Regions from separate parts of the Cellulosimicrobium sp. E-16 genome, predicted to be linked through region 1. Evidence: predicted binding sites of a transcription regulator. Region 1 holds the regulator's gene; the other holds the start of a gene.
What was found. Region 1 encodes Rex, which represses fermentation and respiration genes when NADH is low (regulators of the CRP and FNR family bind a similar motif). Its sites were predicted from a motif close to CTTGTGAANNNNTTCACAAG; they were not measured.

Region 1 (7,854 bases):
GGTCGAGGCCGGAGGACACGTCGGGCACCTTGATGACGCCCCGCGAGGTGTACATCGTGTCCTCGGGCAGGAACGGCACGCGGCCGGAGAACGCGACCTCGCCGTCGGCGTCGTGCACCGTGACCTCGGGTGCGAACCCGTTGCCCTGGAGGTAGATCTTGGCGCCTCCCGCGGTGAGCGGGTGGTTGACCTTGATGGTCTCCTCGTGGGTCGTGCCGTCGGGGTCGCGCACGGTGACCGTCGCGGTGAAGTCGCGCGACTGCGCGAACGCGACGGAGTCCTGGGCGAACTCCGACTCGAACGCGTCGAGCGTCATCGAGAACGGCACGAGCGACGACGGCCGGAACCACGCGCCGTTCTCGAACGTGTCGTAGTCGACGACCGCGTTCGCGAACCCGCGGCCCTCCGTGACGATCGCCTGGCCGCGGTAGTGCAGGAGCTGGCCCGTCGCGACGGCGACCAGGAGGCCGACGAGCGAGAGGTGGAACAGCAGGTTGCCGGTCTCGCGCACGTAGCCCCGCTCGGCCGCCACCGTGCGCGCCGCGGGTCGCGCGGCGGCGCGGCCCCGCGCCGGGGCGGCCTCCTCGGCGCCCGTGTCGACGCGGAACGTCGGCAGCCAGCGCAGACGGCCACGCAGGTGGGTGCTCGCGGCCGCGACGACGTCGTCCGGCGACGCGTCGGTGACGGCGCGTGCCTGTGCCGGGAAGCGGTCGAAGCGCCGCGGCGTGCGCGGGGGGCGCGTGCGCAGCGCCTGCCAGTGCGCCTTCGTGCGCGGCAGGATGCACCCGACGAGCGAGACGAAGAGAAGGATGTAGATCGCGGAGAACCACACCGAGGCGTAGACGTCGAAGAAGCCGAGCCGGTCGAGCCACTCCCCCGTCGTCGGGTTCTCCTGGAGGTAGCGCAGCACGGCCGCCGGGTCCTGCGGGCGCTGCGGCAGGACGGAGCCGGGCACCGCCGCGACCGCGAGCAGCATGAGGAGCATGAGCGCGACGCGCATGCTCGTGAGCTGGCGCCACGTCCAGCGCAGCGTGCCGCGCCAGCCGAGCCGCGGGAGAGCCGGGCCGCCGTCGCCTCCCGCGCCGCCCCCGCCGCCCGACGGTGTCCGGTCCCCCGGGCCGTCGCCCGCGGAGAACGCGTCGTCGATGCCCTCGGGGCGGTAGCCCGTCGACGTCGTCGGACGCTCGTCTGATCTCTCGGCCCGGCTGGTCCGCTCGGTCATCTCACACCACCGTCACGTAGCCGTCGATCCAGCCCTGCATGGTCGTCGTCCACGTCGCCCACAGGCCTGTGACGAGCGCGAGGCCGATGAGCACCAGCAGCCCGCCGCCGATCCGCATGATCGCGAGGCGGTGCCGGCGCAGGAAGCCGAGCATGCGCTGCGAGCTCTGGAGCCCGAGCGCGATGAGCAGGAACGGCACGCCGAGACCGAGGCAGTAGGCGACCCCGAGGATCGCGCCACGGCCCGCAGAGGCCTCGTTCAGCGACAGCGACTGCACGGCGACGAGCGTCGGCCCGAGGCACGGCGTCCAGCCGAGCCCGAACACGATGCCGAGCAGCGGCGCTCCCCACAGCCCGGCCTGGGGGCTCAGGTGCAGGCGCCGCTCGCGCTGGAGGAACGGGACCGCCCCCATGAAGGCGAGCCCCATGAGGATGACGACCACGCCCAGGACGCGCGTGATGACGTCCTCCCAGCGGACCAGGTGCACGCCGATCGCGCCGGCCGCGACCATGAGTGCGACGAAGACCAGGGTGAACCCGGCGACGAAGAGCCCGACGCCCGCGAGGACCCGGCCGCGGCTCGGCGCCGCGACCCGGGTGGCCGTCGTCGTCCCTCCGGACGCGCCACGCCCGCTCCCGGCGTTCGCCGCGGCCATGCCCGAGACGTAGCCGACGTAGCCGGGCACGAGCGGCAGCACGCACGGCGACGCGAAGGAGACGAGCCCCGCCAGGATCGCCACCGGGACCGCCAGGAGCATCGACCCACTCCAGACCGTCGCGGCGAACGTGTCGCCGACGCTCGTCGCGGCGGCCGCGGGGAGTGCGGCGGTCGGGACGGTGGCGGCGAGGGACGCGAGGGTGACCACGGTCAGCCGGCCGCCTCGTCCTCGGCGAGCACGTCGTCGACGAGCGCGTCCAGGGTCGAGCCCTCGGCGAGCCCGATGACGCGCGCCGCGACGCGGCCCTCGCGGTCGAGCACGACCGTCGACGGCACCGCCTGGAGCGGCACGGTGCCGGAGAGCGCCGCGACGACCTCCCCGCTGCGGTCGTCGATCGACGGGTACGGCACCTCGAACCGGCGCTGGAACGCCTGCGCGGCGCCCGCCTCGTCGGTCGTGTTGATGCCGAGCACCTGCACGCCGTCCTCGGCGCGGTCGTTCGCGAGCGCCACGAGGTCGGGCGCCTCGGCGCGGCACGGCGCGCACGCCGCGTACCAGGTGTTGAGGACGACGACGTCGCCCAGCCAGGCGCCCGTGTCGACCTGCTCGCCCTCGTAGTCGGTGCCGGTGAGCGCGACGACGTCGCCCCGCTCGCCGGCGTCCCAGGTGCGGACCGAGCCGTCGCCGGAGACGTACCCCTGCCCGACGACGTCGGTCGTCGCGCCGGAGTCCTGGGCGCACGCCGCGAGGCCGAGCGCCGCGGCGACCACGGCGCCCGCGATCAGCACGCCGCGGACGGGCGGGAGGGCGCGCACGTCACGCGCGCGCGAGCTGGCGGTCACAGCGTCATCACGGGAGGCACCCTGCCCGGGGTTCCTGGACGCCACCTGAGAGACGTGACCTCCGCCACTCCCGAACGGGACGGTTCGGGCGTCCGGGCGGCGACGACGACGCGAGACATGACCGACGTCACGCCCCCGCGACGGTCGCGGCACCCGGGAGGAGGTCGGCGACCGGCTCGGAGTAGTGCAGGCCGACGAGGCGGTCGTCCTCGAAGTGCAGCGACGTGAGCGACGCGAGCGAGCACTGCCGCTTGCGCGGGTCGTGCCACAGCCGGCGGTTCTCGAAGCTCAGGCGCGTGAGCCACACGGGGAGCTGGTGGCTCACGAGGAGGGCCTCGTGGCCCGCGGCCTTGTCCCGGGCGTCGGCGACCGCGGCCCGCATGCGCGCGACCTGCTCGGTGTACGGCTCGCCCCAGGACGGCCGGAACGGGTTCCACAGGAAGCGCCAGTGCTGCGGGTGGCGCAGCGACCCGTCCCCGACGCCGAAGGTCATGCCCTCGAAGTGGTTCGCGGCCTCGATGAGCCGGTCGTCGGTGCCGAGCTCGATGCCGAACGCCTCGGCGGCCGGCGTGGCCGTCTCCTGGGCGCGCTGGAGCGGCGACGCGACGACGACGGCGAGGTCCGCGCGGGGGCGCGACGTGCCGTCGGGCCCGGGCTCGCCCGCGAGGTGCGCGGCGACCCGGCGGGCCATCTCGTGGCCCCGCTCCGAGAGGTGGTAGCCGGGGATGCGGCCGTAGAGGACGCCGTCGGGGTTGTGGACCTCGCCGTGGCGCAAGAGGTGGACGATGGTGGAGACCATGCGCACCAGTGTCCCGCACTCCGGGCTCTGACCGGCACCTGCGGGCCGGCGACTCCCGGGGCGACCCGGGTCAGGAGTCGCGGTCCGCCTTGCACGCCTCGGCGACCGCGGCCATCGCCTCGCCGAGCGCGCGGAACTGCTCCGGCGTGAGCACGTCGACCATGAACCGGCGCACGGCGGCCACGTGCGCCGGCGCGGACGCCACGAGCACGCGGTAGCCCTCGGGCGTCATCGCGCAGTTGACCCCGCGACGGTCGCCCGTGCTCGCCGAGCGCCGCACCAGGCCGCGCGCCTCCATGCGCGCGACCGTGTGGGTGACGCGGCTGCGGGACCGGGCGAGCCCGTCGGCGAGCGCGGACATGCGCAGCGTGTGGTCAGGGCTCTCCGAGAGCCGCACGAGCAGCTCGTACTCGTTGAGCGAGACCTCCGAGCGCTCCTCGTGGTCACGCCCCAGCGACTCGATGAACCGCACGGTCCCGTCGAGGTAGGCACGCCACAGGCGCTGCTGCTCGGCGTCGAGCCAGCGCGGCTCCTCGCTCGCGGTCGCGGCGGTGCTGGCGGTCGTCGTCGGCTGGGCGTCGACGTCGTTGCTGGTCATAGGTCCTCGGGCGCTCGCGGACAGGGGGCGGTTCGGGGGCGGAACCTCGCGGAACATTCTTCCACCCCACCGGGAATAGACGGATCACCCCCTGCTGTTGATACGCTCGTACGAAGTTGAACCTTCAACCAAGTTCGGTCCTCCAGGACCCACGACCCCTCAGGAGCACCCATGGCCACGCCGCTGCCCGCCGGGCTCAACGCCGGTACCTACGACCTCGACTCGTCCCACTCGCAGGCGGCCTTCACGGTCCGCCACGCCGGCATCTCCAAGGTGCGCGGCACGCTCGCCATCACGGCCGGGACCATCACCGTGGGCGACGACCTCGAGTCGACCTCCGTGACCGCCGAGCTCGACGCGGCGTCCGTGAGCACGGGCGACGCGAACCGCGACAACCACCTGCGCAGCGCGGACTTCTGGGACGCCGAGAACAAGCCGACGTGGAGCTTCGCGTCGACCAGCATCTCCGGCGACGGCGACGACTTCGTCGTGGCGGGCGACCTGACGATCAACGGCGTGACCAAGCCGGTCGAGCTCGAGACCGAGTTCGCGGGCACCGCGACCGACCCGTTCGGCAACGCGCGCGCCGGCTTCGAGGCGACGACGGAGATCTCGCGCAAGGAGTTCGGCCTGACCTGGAACGCCGCGCTCGAGACCGGCGGCGTGCTCGTCGGCGACAAGATCAAGATCGCGCTCGACGTCTCGGCCATCAAGCAGGGCTGACGACCGACTCCCGGGACACCCTTCCCCGGGGACCCTTCCTCGAAACACTGCACCCACCGGCAGGGGTGCCGCCCGAGGGGCCGCGTGCACCAGCACGCGGCCCCTCGTCGTTCAGCGGTCCTGCGCCTCCGCGAGCGCGCGGGCCTGGGAGTGGAACGCGAGGATCTGGAGCTCGCTGCCGACGTCCACGCCGCGCACGTCGACGTCCGCGGGCACCTGCAGCGCGCGGGGCGCGAAGTTGAGGATCTCGCGCACCCCGGCAGCGACGACGCGGTCCGCCACGGACTGCGCGTGCGCCGCGGGCGTCGCGAGGACCACGATCGACACCTTCTCGCGCTCCACGACCGCCTCGAGCGCGTCGACGTGCTCGACGACGAGGCCCGCCGCCCGCGTCCCGACGACGTCCGGCGACGCGTCGAGGAGCGCCGCGACGTGGAAGCCGCGCTGCTCGTAGCCCGAGTAGTTCGCGAGCGCGTGCCCCAGGTTGCCGATCCCGACGATCGCGATGCGGTGCTCGTCCACGAGCCCCAGCGCCTCGGTGATGTACTGCGCGAGCGAGTCCACGTCGTACCCGACGCCGCGCGTGCCGAACGAGCCCAGGAACGACAGGTCCTTGCGGAGCTGCGCCGGGCCCACGCCGGAGAGCTCCGCGAGCTCGACCGACGACGTCGTCGCCACCCCTCGCGCCACGAGGTCCCGCAGCGCCCGCAGGTAGGACGGGAGCCGCGCCACCGTCGCGCTCGGGATACCCGGCGCCGTCACCTCACCGACTACCTGCTCAGCCACCCGTCACCCCGTCGTCCCTGGGACCGTCCTCGTCGACGGTCACGCTCCACCGGGAGGAATCATCCCAGGTCCGCGCGCGCCGTCGAAATCCGACCCACCGCGCGCGCGAGCCGGCGGGCGTCGACCCGCCAGAAACCCTGCTGGACGCCGCCGACCGTCACGACCGGGACGTACTCGCCGTACTGCTCGCGCAGCGCCGGGTCCGCGTCCGGCGCGTCGACGTCCACCTCGGCCCACGCGACCCCCGCCTCGGCGCACACCGCCTCGACGACTGCGCGCGCGTCGTCGCACAGGTGGCACCCCGCGCGGCCGTAGAGGAGGACGGGAGGGGCCGGGGCGTCGGAGGTGCTCACGACTCCCAGGGTACGAGGGACGCGCCCCCGGGACGGTCCGGAGACCGCCTAGAGTGGGGTCATGGCGACGTCTTCCGGTCCGGGCCCCGTCCCGACCCCCGGGTCGACGGACCCCGAGGACGCACCCGCCGCCGGACGCACGCCGCCCGCTCCCGCGCACCGCACCGCCGCGTTCTTCGACGTCGACAACACGATCATCCGCGGCGCGTCGTCGTTCCACCTCGCCCGCGCCCTGTACCAGCGGCAGTTCTTCTCGACGCTCGACATCGTGCGCTTCGCCGTGCACCAGGCGCGCTACCTCCTGTTCGGCGAGAACAAGCAGCAGATCGACCGCATCCGGTCGCGCGCCCTCGCGCTCATCGCGGGGCGCTCCGTCGCCGAGGTCACCGCGATCGGCGAGGAGGTGTACGACACGGTCCTCTCGCTGCGCATCTACCCCGGCACCCGCCGCCTGCTCGACGAGCACCTCGCCGCGGGGCACCAGGTGTGGCTCGTCTCCGCGACCCCGGTCGAGATCGGCGAGCTCATCGCCCGCCGCCTCGGCACCACCGGTGCGCTCGGCACCGTCGCGGAGCACGAGGACGGCTTCTACACCGGGCGTCTCGTCGGCGACATGATGCACGGCCGCGCCAAGGCCGCCGGGGTACGCGCGCTGGCCGAGCGCGAGGACATCGACCTCGACGCCTCGTACGCGTACGGCGACTCCCTCAACGACGTCACGATGATGGAGACGGTCGGCCACCCGTGCCCCATCAACCCTGACGCGCGCCTGCGCCGCTACGCCCAGGACGTCGGCTGGCCCATCCGTGAGTTCCGCGGCCGACGCCGTCGTGTCGCCCGCAGCAGCGTACGCACCGCGAGCTGGGCCGGCGCCGCCTGGGCCGCCGCCCTCGTCCTGCGCTCGGTCCGCCGCGCCGTCGACCGCCGCATCGCCCGCCTCTGACCTCCTCCACGGAGACCCCCCGGGTCACTGGGAGACGCATCGAGCCCGGTCCCCTCAGGAGGGGCCGGGCTCGACGGCGGGTCGGCGCGTCAGGACGCGCGCGACGTCACTTCTTGTTACGACGCTGGTGACGCGTCTTGCGAAGCAGCTTGCGGTGCTTCTTCTTGGCCATGCGCTTGCGGCGCTTCTTGATGACGGAGCCCATACGGTCCTCGCAATGCTCGAGCGGCGTGTCGGTCGGCGACCGGTCGACCGGCCGCGTGTGGTCCACGGTTGATCGTGGCGCCCCGGCGACCACGAGGGCGCCGCGAGCCGACCAACACGAGAGAAATCCGCCCCCTAGACTACCCGCTCGCGCTCGTGCCCCGGTACGCCGTCGCTCGGGAGGGCCCACGGGTGCTCCCGTGAGCGGCCGCACGGCGCGACGACGTCAGTCGAAGTGCGGGTCGAGACCGAGGAGCGGGAAGACGGCGCGGCGCGTGGCCGCGACGGCGCGGTCGACGTCGTCGTCCGGGTCGTAGCCGCCGCTCCAGCGCCGCACGTCGACGGGCGGGCCGAACGCGAGCGGGGCGTCGAACCCGGCGACCTCGGCGACGCGCGCGCGCCACTCCTCCGGCAGCGGCTCGCCCGCGGTCACGGGCCGGTGCACGACCTCCCCCACGACGGCCGACCACACGAGCGGCACGACGCGCGCGATCGCGTACCCGCCGCCGCCGAGCGCGAGCCACCGTCCGTCGGCGAGCTCGTGCGCGAGGTCGTGCACCCACCCGAGGGCGGTGCGCTGCGCGTCGACGGACACGTCGAGGTCGGACAGCGGGTCCTCGCCGTGCGCGTCGCACCCGTGCTGGGTCACCAGGACCCCGGGCCGGAACGCGCGCAGCACGGGCGGCACGACGGCGTCGACGGCGCGGAGCCAGCGGGCGCCGTCGG
Region 2 (7,854 bases), 1.0 Mb from region 1:
GGTCCGCGTCGTCGAGCATGGCGTCGGTCGCGTTCGCGCCGAGGAAGCCCGACGTGTCGAGCGCGGTGTGCACGCCCATCGCCTTCGCGCCCCGCAGGACGCGCGCGGCGAACGCGGGCTGCATGAGCACCTCGCCGCCGGAGAGCGTGAGACCCCCGTGCGTGGCCCGGAACACCGGCAGGTAGCGCTTGACGCGCCCCAGGAGCTCGTCCGCCGTGACGGGCCTGCCGTCCTTCATGGCGAACGTGTCGGGGTTGTGGCAGTACAGGCACCGCAGCGGGCACCCGTTGAGGAACACCGTGAGCCGGGTCCCCGGCCCGTCCACGGCGGTGACGAGCTCCCAGGAGTGGACCGAGCCGAGCTCGCCCGCGCGCATCGCCGCGAGCTTGTCGGCCCGGTCCACGTCCGCGACCGTCAGCCCGTCCAGGCCCGCGCCCGCCCGGCGGGCGTGGCCCACCGGGGTGCCCGGCGCCGCGGGCTCGCCCGTCGTCGTCGGCGCGCCCGGGACATCGAGGCGCGTGGCGTCGTCGGGCAGGGTGCCCCCGGCGACGCCGCACCCGCGCGCCGCGCCAGGTCGGCGGGCAGTGGGGCCGGGAAGGGTGACGGTCATGACTGGCTCCTCAGCGCTCGTTCAGAGCGCGCCGTGGAAGGTGCGCGAGAGCACGTCGAGCTGCTGCTCGCGCGTGAGGCGGACGAAGTTCACCGCGTACCCGGACACGCGGATCGTCAGCTGCGGGTAGTTCTCCGGGTGGTCCATGGCGTCCAGGAGCGTCTCGCGGTTCAGCACGTTGACGTTCATGTGGTATCCCTCGGACCCGATGTAGGCGTCCAGGAGGCCGGCGAGGTTGGTGACCTGCTCCTCCTTGGTGCGCCCGAGGCCGCTCGGCACCACCGTGTTGGTCAGCGAGATGCCGTCCTGCGCCTCGTCGTACGGCAGCTTGGCCACCGAGAGCGCCGAGGCGAGCATGCCGTGCGTGTCGCGCCCGTTCATCGGGTTGGCACCCGGGGCGAACGGCTCGCCGGCCCGGCGGCCGTCGGGCGTGTTGCCCGTCGCCTTGCCGTACACGACGTTCGACGTGATGGTCAGGACCGACTGCGTGGGCACCGCGTCACGGTACGTCGGGTGCGTGCGCACCTTCGCCATGAACCGCTCGACGAGGTCGACGGCGATCGCGTCGGCCCGGTCGTCGTCGTTGCCGAACGTCGGGTACTCGCCCTCGGTCACGTAGTCGACGACGAGGCCGCGCTCGTCACGGACGACGGAGACCTTCGCGTGCTTGATCGCCGAGAGCGAGTCCGCCGCGACCGACAGTCCCGCGATGCCGCACGCCATGGTCCGCAGCACGTCCTTGTCGTGCAGCGCCATCTCGATGCGCTCGTACGCGTACTTGTCGTGCGACCAGTGGATGCAGTTGAGCGCCTCGACGTAGGTCTCGGCCAGCCAGTCCATGGTCGCGTCGAACTTCGCCATGACGTCGTCGAAGTCGAGCACGTCGCCCTCGACCGGGGCCGCCACCGGCGAGACCTGCTTGCCGGAGATCTCGTCGCGCCCGCCGTTGATCGCGTAGAGCAGCGTCTTGGCGAGGTTCACGCGTGCGCCGAAGAACTGCATCTGCTTGCCGACCCGCATCGGGGACACGCAGCACGCGATCGCCGCGTCGTCGCCCCAGGCTGCCCGGATGAGCTCGTCCGACTCGTACTGGACGGCCGACGTGTCGATCGAGACCTGTGCGCAGTAGTCCTTGAACCCCTGCGGCAGCTCCGGGCTCCAGAACACCGTCATGTTCGGCTCGGGGGCCGGGCCGAGGTTGTAGAGCGTCTGGAGGAAGCGGAACGAGTTCTTGGTGACGAGCGGCCGCCCGTCCTCGCCCATGCCACCGATGGTCTCGGTGACCCAGGTCGGGTCGCCGGAGAACAGCGCGTCGTACTCGGGCGTGCGCAGGAAGCGCACGATGCGCAGCTTGATGACGAAGTCGTCGATGATCTCCTGGGCCTCGGACTCCGTGATGCGCCCGGCCTCGAGGTCGCGGTCGATGAACACGTCGAGGAACGTCGACGTGCGCCCGAGCGACATCGCGGCGCCGTTCTGCTCCTTCACCGCGGCGAGGTAGGCGAAGTAGAGCCACTGCACGGCCTCGCGCGCCGACGTCGCCGGGCCGGAGATGTCGTAGCCGTACTCGGCCGCCATCTCCTTGAGCTCGCCGAGCGCGCGGATCTGCTCGGCGTGCTCCTCGCGCTCGCGCACGACCTTCTCGCTGAACGGCTGCGTGTCGAGCCCGAGCTTGTCGAGCTTCTTCGCGGCGATCAGCGCGTCGACGCCGTAGAGCGCGACGCGGCGGTAGTCGCCGATGATCCGGCCGCGGCCGTAGGCGTCGGGGAGGCCCGTGATGATGTGCGAGCTGCGGGCCGCGCGCACGTTCGGCGGGTAGACGTCGAACACGCCCTGGTTGTGCGTCTTGCGGTACTCGGTGAAGACCTTCTTCAGGGTCTCGTCGACCTCGTAGCCGTAGGTCTCCAGGGCACCCTCGACCATGCGCCAGCCGCCGTTGGGCATGATCGCGCGCTTCAGGGGCGCGTCGGTCTGGAGGCCGACGATCACCTCGTGGGCCTTGTCGATGTAGCCGGGCGCGTGCGCCGTGATCCCGGCGGGCGTGTGGGTGTCGACGTCGTAGATCCCCATCTCCCGCTCCTCCGGGAACATGGCCGACAGCGTGCTCCAGATCCCCGTCGTGCGCTCCGTGGGTCCGGCGAGGAACGACGCGTCGCCCGTGTACGGGCGGTAGTTGCGCTGGATGAAGTCGCGCACGTCGACCGTGTCGCGCCACGGGCCGTCGGTGAAGCCCTCCCACGCGGGGACGTGCGCGGTGTCGTGCTGCGGGTCGACGCTGCCCTCCACCGCACGGCCGCCGCTCGTCGTGCCGGGTGCCTCGGAAACGCTGGTCATCTGGACCTCCCTCGTGCCTGACGCGCGGGTCCGCGCGCCGGCCGGACCCGCCGGTCTCCCCGGGCCCCGGGTGGAGGCCCTCGGTCGAGGTCGACGGGCTCCTTCGCCACCTCCAGGCTAGGTTCACGGCGCTCCTCGCGGAGGAGTTTCGAGGTGTCCGGGGACCTAGGTCCCGAGCCGGACGGGACCCCGCACGAACCGCGAGATCTCGCGGTTTCCACGCCCCTCGCAGCTCGTCACGACCACCCCTTGTGATGACCTTCACAAGCCCGCGGGCCTGTCGGTGACCGCGGCAGCGCCCGCCCGTGACGCACGACACGGACGCACGTCACACGCCCGCCCGACGTGCTCGCGGCTTCCGTGTGAGACTGCCCGGGTGAAGCGCACCGTAGGGGTCGAGGAAGAGTTCCTGCTCGTCGGCGACGACGGCCACCCGGTCGCCCGGGCCGCGGAGGCCCTGGAGGCGTCGGGCACCGACGAGAAGGGCGGCGGGACCGGCTCGCTCGAGTCGGAGTTCATGGAGGAGCAGCTCGAGACCGCGACCCACCCGCGGCGCGAGCTCGACGACCTCGCGACCGAGATCCGCGAGGGCCGTCGGCGTGCTCAGGAGGCCGCGGACCGCGTCGGCGCCCGGGTCGCCGCGCTCTCCACCTCGCCCCTGCCCTTCGAGGGCACCACCGTCTCCCGCCTGCGCTATCTCGAGGCCCGCGCCGCGTTCGGGCTCACGGCGCGCGAGCAGCTCACGAGCGGGTGCCACGTGCACGTCGCCGTCGCGGACGACACCGAGGGCGTCGCGGTCCTCGACCGCATCGGGCCGTGGCTCTCCACGCTCCTCGCGCTGAGCACCAACTCCCCGTTCTGGCAGGGCCAGGACAGCGGGTACGCGAGCTTCCGGTCCCAGGTCTGGTCCCGCTGGCCGACGTCGGGCCCGACCCGGGCGTTCGGCTCGCCCGAGGCGTACCGCGACGCGGTCGACACCCTCGTCGCGACCGGCACGATCCTCGACGAGAACATGGTCTACTTCGACGCCCGGCTGTCGTCGCGCTACCCGACGGTCGAGATCCGAGTCGCCGACGTGTGCCTCGACCCCGACACGGCGACGCTCCTCGCGGCCCTCAGCCGTGGCCTCGTCGAGACCGCGGCACGCGAGGCCGCGGACGGCGTCGCGCCCCCGGAGCTCCGCCCCGAGATCCTGCGGACCGCGTCGTGGCGCGCCGGGCGCTCGGGCCTCGAGGAGGACCTCGTCTCGCCGCTCACGTGGCGCCCGGCCCCGGCGCACGACGTCGTCGGGCTGCTCGTCGCGCACGTCCGTGACGCGCTCGTCGACGCGGGCGACCTCGACGCCGTGACGGAGCTCCTCGGACGCCTCTGGTCCGGCGGGAACGGTGCCCAGCGCCAGCGCACGTGGCACGCCGCGTCGGGCGGGGACCTGCGCGCCGTGGTCGAGGAGGCCGTGAAGGTCACGCACTCCTGATCGACCCCGAGGAGGCCGGGGCGCTGTGCGCGGCGACCCCGGCCGGTGTGCCTCAGACGGTGACCGCGGCGCAGACCGCGAGCGCCTCGAGGGTCGTGGTCGCGACGACCTCGGGCGCGTCGCCGCCCGCCCAGACCTGGCCGTGCGAGACCCACGCCGTGCGCACGCCGGCCGCACGACCCGCCGCGACGTCGAGGTGGGCGGCGTCGCCGACCATCCAGACGCCGGCGCGGTCGGCGTCGTGCGCCCCGACGCGGTCGAGCGCGATCTCCAGCAGCCGCGGGTCGGGCTTGGCGACGCCCTCCTCGTCGGAGACGACGACCGCGTCGACGTGCGCCTCGACCGCACAGCGGGCGACCTTGCCGCGCTGCTGGGCGGACGTGCCGTTCGTGACGACGACGACCCGGTCGCCGCGGGCGCGCAGCGCGTCGAGGGCATCGAGCACGCCGGCGTAGGCGCGCACGTGCTCGAGGATGCCGTGACGGAAGCGGGTCACCACGGCGTCCAGGTCCGCCTCGCCGCCCAGCCCGAGCCGGTCGACGATGACGCGGGCCACGTCGCGCTTGGGCGCGTGGCCACCCTGGTCGGCCGCAACGATCGCCGCGAGGTCGGAGGCGTCGCGCCCGGCGCGCGCGACGGCGTCGGCCGCCCAGGCGGCGAACGCGTCGTCGCGACCGACGAGCGTGTTGTCGAGGTCCAGGAGCCAGATCACGCGCGGGACCCTAGCGCGACACACCCGGACGTCGCTGCGGTGTCCACGCCGGGAGAGCGGTGCTCGGGCGGCCGTCCGCGGGGCCGAGCGGACCGACGGCGCGCGCTCAGCCGCGCGCGAGGGCCGCCAGCGCGTCCAGCGCGTCGCGCGCGACGTCGGCCGCCGTGAGCCGGTTGGCCGACGCGACCTGGTCCCGGGTCGCGTGGTCGAGGAACTGGGCGGGCAGCCCGAGCGCGTGCACGGGCGTGCGCACGCCGGCCTCGAGCGAGCGCTGCGCGAGCAGCGCGCCCACGCCGCCGTCCGCGACGCCGTCCTCGACGCTCACGACGAGATCGTGCTCGCCCGCGAGCTTGACCAGCGCGCTCGGCATCGGCAGGACCCACGTCGGGGACGCGACCGTGACGTCGACCCCGTGGGCCGTGAGCGACTCCGCCGCGTCGAGCGCGACCCGCGCCATGGACCCAGGACCGACGAGCAGGACCCGAGCGCGGGGGGTCGTGCCCTGCGGAGCGGTCGTCGGCGCCTCGCCCGGCACCGCGAGCAGGTCCACGCCGTCCACGGTGTCGACGGCGGGGAGCGGGTCCCCGAGCGCCCCCTTGGGGTAGCGCACGACGGTCGGCGCGTCGTCGACGTCCACGGCCTCGCGCAGCGCCGTCCGCAGCGTCTCCTCGTCGCGCGGCGCGGCGAGCCGCAGGCCGGGCACGATGCGCAGCATCGCCATGTCCCACATGCCGTTGTGGCTCGCGCCGTCGTCGCCCGTGATGCCCGCGCGGTCGAGGACGAACGTCACCCCGGCCTTGTGCAGGGCGACGTCCATGAGGACCTGGTCGAACGCGCGGTTGAGGAACGTCGCGTACACGGCGACGACGGGGTGCAGCCCCGCGAACGCCATGCCCGCCGCGGAGGTGGCCGCGTGCTGCTCGGCGATGCCGACGTCGAACGTGCGCTCGGGGAACGCCTGCGCGAACGGCTTGAGGCCCACGGGCTCGAGCATCGCCGCGGTGATCGCGACGACGTCGGACCGGCGGCGCCCGATCTGCACGATCTCGTCCGCGAAGACGCTCGTCCAGCCGAAGCGCGACGGCGCGACCGGGAGCCCGGTCTCGGGGTGGATCTTCCCGACGGCGTGGAAGCGGTCGGCGACGTCCTGCTCGGCGGGCGTGTACCCGCGGCCCTTCTCGGTGATCGCGTGCACGATCACGGGCGCCCCGTACGCCTTGGCCCGGCGCAGCGCGTGCTCCATGGCCTCGACGTCGTGGCCGTCGACGGGGCCGACGTACTTGATGCCGAGGTCCTCGAACATCCCCTGCGGGGCGACGACGTCCTTGAGGCCCTTCTTCAGGCCGTGGAGCCACTCGTACGCGAACCGACCCGGAGCGCCGGACCGGTTGAGGGTCCGCTTGCCCCACTGGAGGAAGCTCTCGTAGCCGTGCGTGGTGCGCAGCGTCGACAGGTGGTGCGCGAGCCCGCCGATCGTGGGCGAGTAGGAGCGGCCGTTGTCGTTGACCACGACGACGAGGCGACGGTCCTGGGACTCGGCGATGTTGTTCAGCGCCTCCCAGGCCATGCCGCCGGTGAGGGCACCGTCGCCGATGACCGCGACGACGTGGCGGTCGGTGAGACCCCGCACGACGTTCGCCTTCGCGATGCCGTCGCCCCACGAGAGCGCGGTCGACGCGTGCGAGTTCTCGACGACGTCGTGGTCGGACTCGGCGCGCGACGGGTAGCCGGACATGCCGCCCTGCTTGCGCAGCGCCGAGAAGTCCTGGCGCCCCGTGAGGAGCTTGTGCACGTAGGACTGGTGCCCCGTGTCGAACACGAACGTGTCCGTCGGCGACGAGAAGACGCGGTGCATGGCGATCGTGAGCTCGACGACCCCGAGGTTCGGGCCGAGATGTCCCCCGGTGCGGGAGACGGAGTCGACGAGGAACGCACGGATCTCGCCGGCGAGCTCCTGCGTCTGCTCGAGGGTCAGCCGTTGCACGTCCTCGGGCGAGGTGATCGTGCCAAGCAGGCTCATGCAGATGCTCCGTTCCGTTCCCGTGCGACCAGCCACCCAACTCTAGGCGGTCCGGGCGGGTGACCTGCGCCGCGGTGCGCAGGGCGACGGGACCTTCACGCCATTGACGCACACTCCAGCGTCGGACGCACGGACCGGCCGTCCGTGGAAGGTCACTTCCGCTCTGCGGACAACGGAGGGCCACGACCTCGTAGGATGGGGGTATGCGCTTCCTGCCCGGACAGTCCCCCGCGACCGACCTCACCTACGGCGACGTCTTCCTCGTCCCGTCGCGCTCGGAGGTCACCTCGCGCTTCGACGTCGACCTCTCCTCCGCGGACGGGACGGGCACCACGATCCCCGTCGTCGTCGCGAACATGACGGCCGTCGCGGGCCGTCGCATGGCGGAGACGGTCTCGCGCCGTGGCGGCGTCGCGATCATCCCGCAGGACGTGCCGACCGACGTCGTCGCCGACGTCGTCGCCGACGTGAAGTCCAAGGACCCCGTCATCGAGACGCCGGTGGTCGTCGGCCCGCACGACACCGTCCACACGGCCCTCACCCTCATCGGCAAGCGCTCGCACGGCGCCGCGGTCGTCGTGGACGACGGGCGGCCCGTCGGCGTGGTCACGGAGGCCGACTGCGCCGACGTCGACCGCTTCACCCAGGTCCACCAGGTCATGACCACGGACCCGCTGGTCCTCGACGCGTCCGTCCTCGACGGC

Region 2: a site for Rex is predicted at 3,193-3,212, ahead of pflB (formate C-acetyltransferase). Genes of this name have one in related genera too.

What each region holds. Positions count from the first base shown of each region.
Region 1 is NZ_CP183974.1:1,138,684-1,146,537, reverse strand. It holds gene resB (cytochrome c biogenesis protein ResB) at 1-1,222, opposite strand, end outside; gene ACN9MS_RS04980 (cytochrome c biogenesis CcdA family protein) at 1,224-1,979, opposite strand; gene ACN9MS_RS04975 (TlpA family protein disulfide reductase) at 2,090-2,722, opposite strand; gene ACN9MS_RS04970 (histidine phosphatase family protein) at 2,850-3,521, opposite strand; gene ACN9MS_RS04965 (MarR family winged helix-turn-helix transcriptional regulator) at 3,592-4,119, opposite strand; gene ACN9MS_RS04960 (YceI family protein) at 4,291-4,842, shown strand; gene ACN9MS_RS04955 (redox-sensing transcriptional repressor Rex) at 4,954-5,628, opposite strand; gene ACN9MS_RS04950 (glutaredoxin family protein) at 5,688-5,981, opposite strand; gene ACN9MS_RS04945 (HAD family hydrolase) at 6,043-6,924, shown strand; gene ACN9MS_RS04940 (30S ribosomal protein bS22) at 7,031-7,129, opposite strand; gene ACN9MS_RS04935 (acetoin utilization protein AcuC) at 7,355-7,854, opposite strand, start outside.
Region 2 is NZ_CP183974.1:2,159,071-2,166,924, reverse strand. It holds gene pflA (pyruvate formate-lyase-activating protein) at 1-610, opposite strand, end outside; gene pflB (formate C-acetyltransferase) at 632-2,944, opposite strand; gene ACN9MS_RS09525 (carboxylate-amine ligase) at 3,321-4,418, shown strand; gene ACN9MS_RS09520 (HAD family hydrolase) at 4,471-5,130, opposite strand; gene dxs (1-deoxy-D-xylulose-5-phosphate synthase) at 5,237-7,150, opposite strand; gene ACN9MS_RS09510 (GuaB1 family IMP dehydrogenase-related protein) at 7,354-7,854, shown strand, end outside.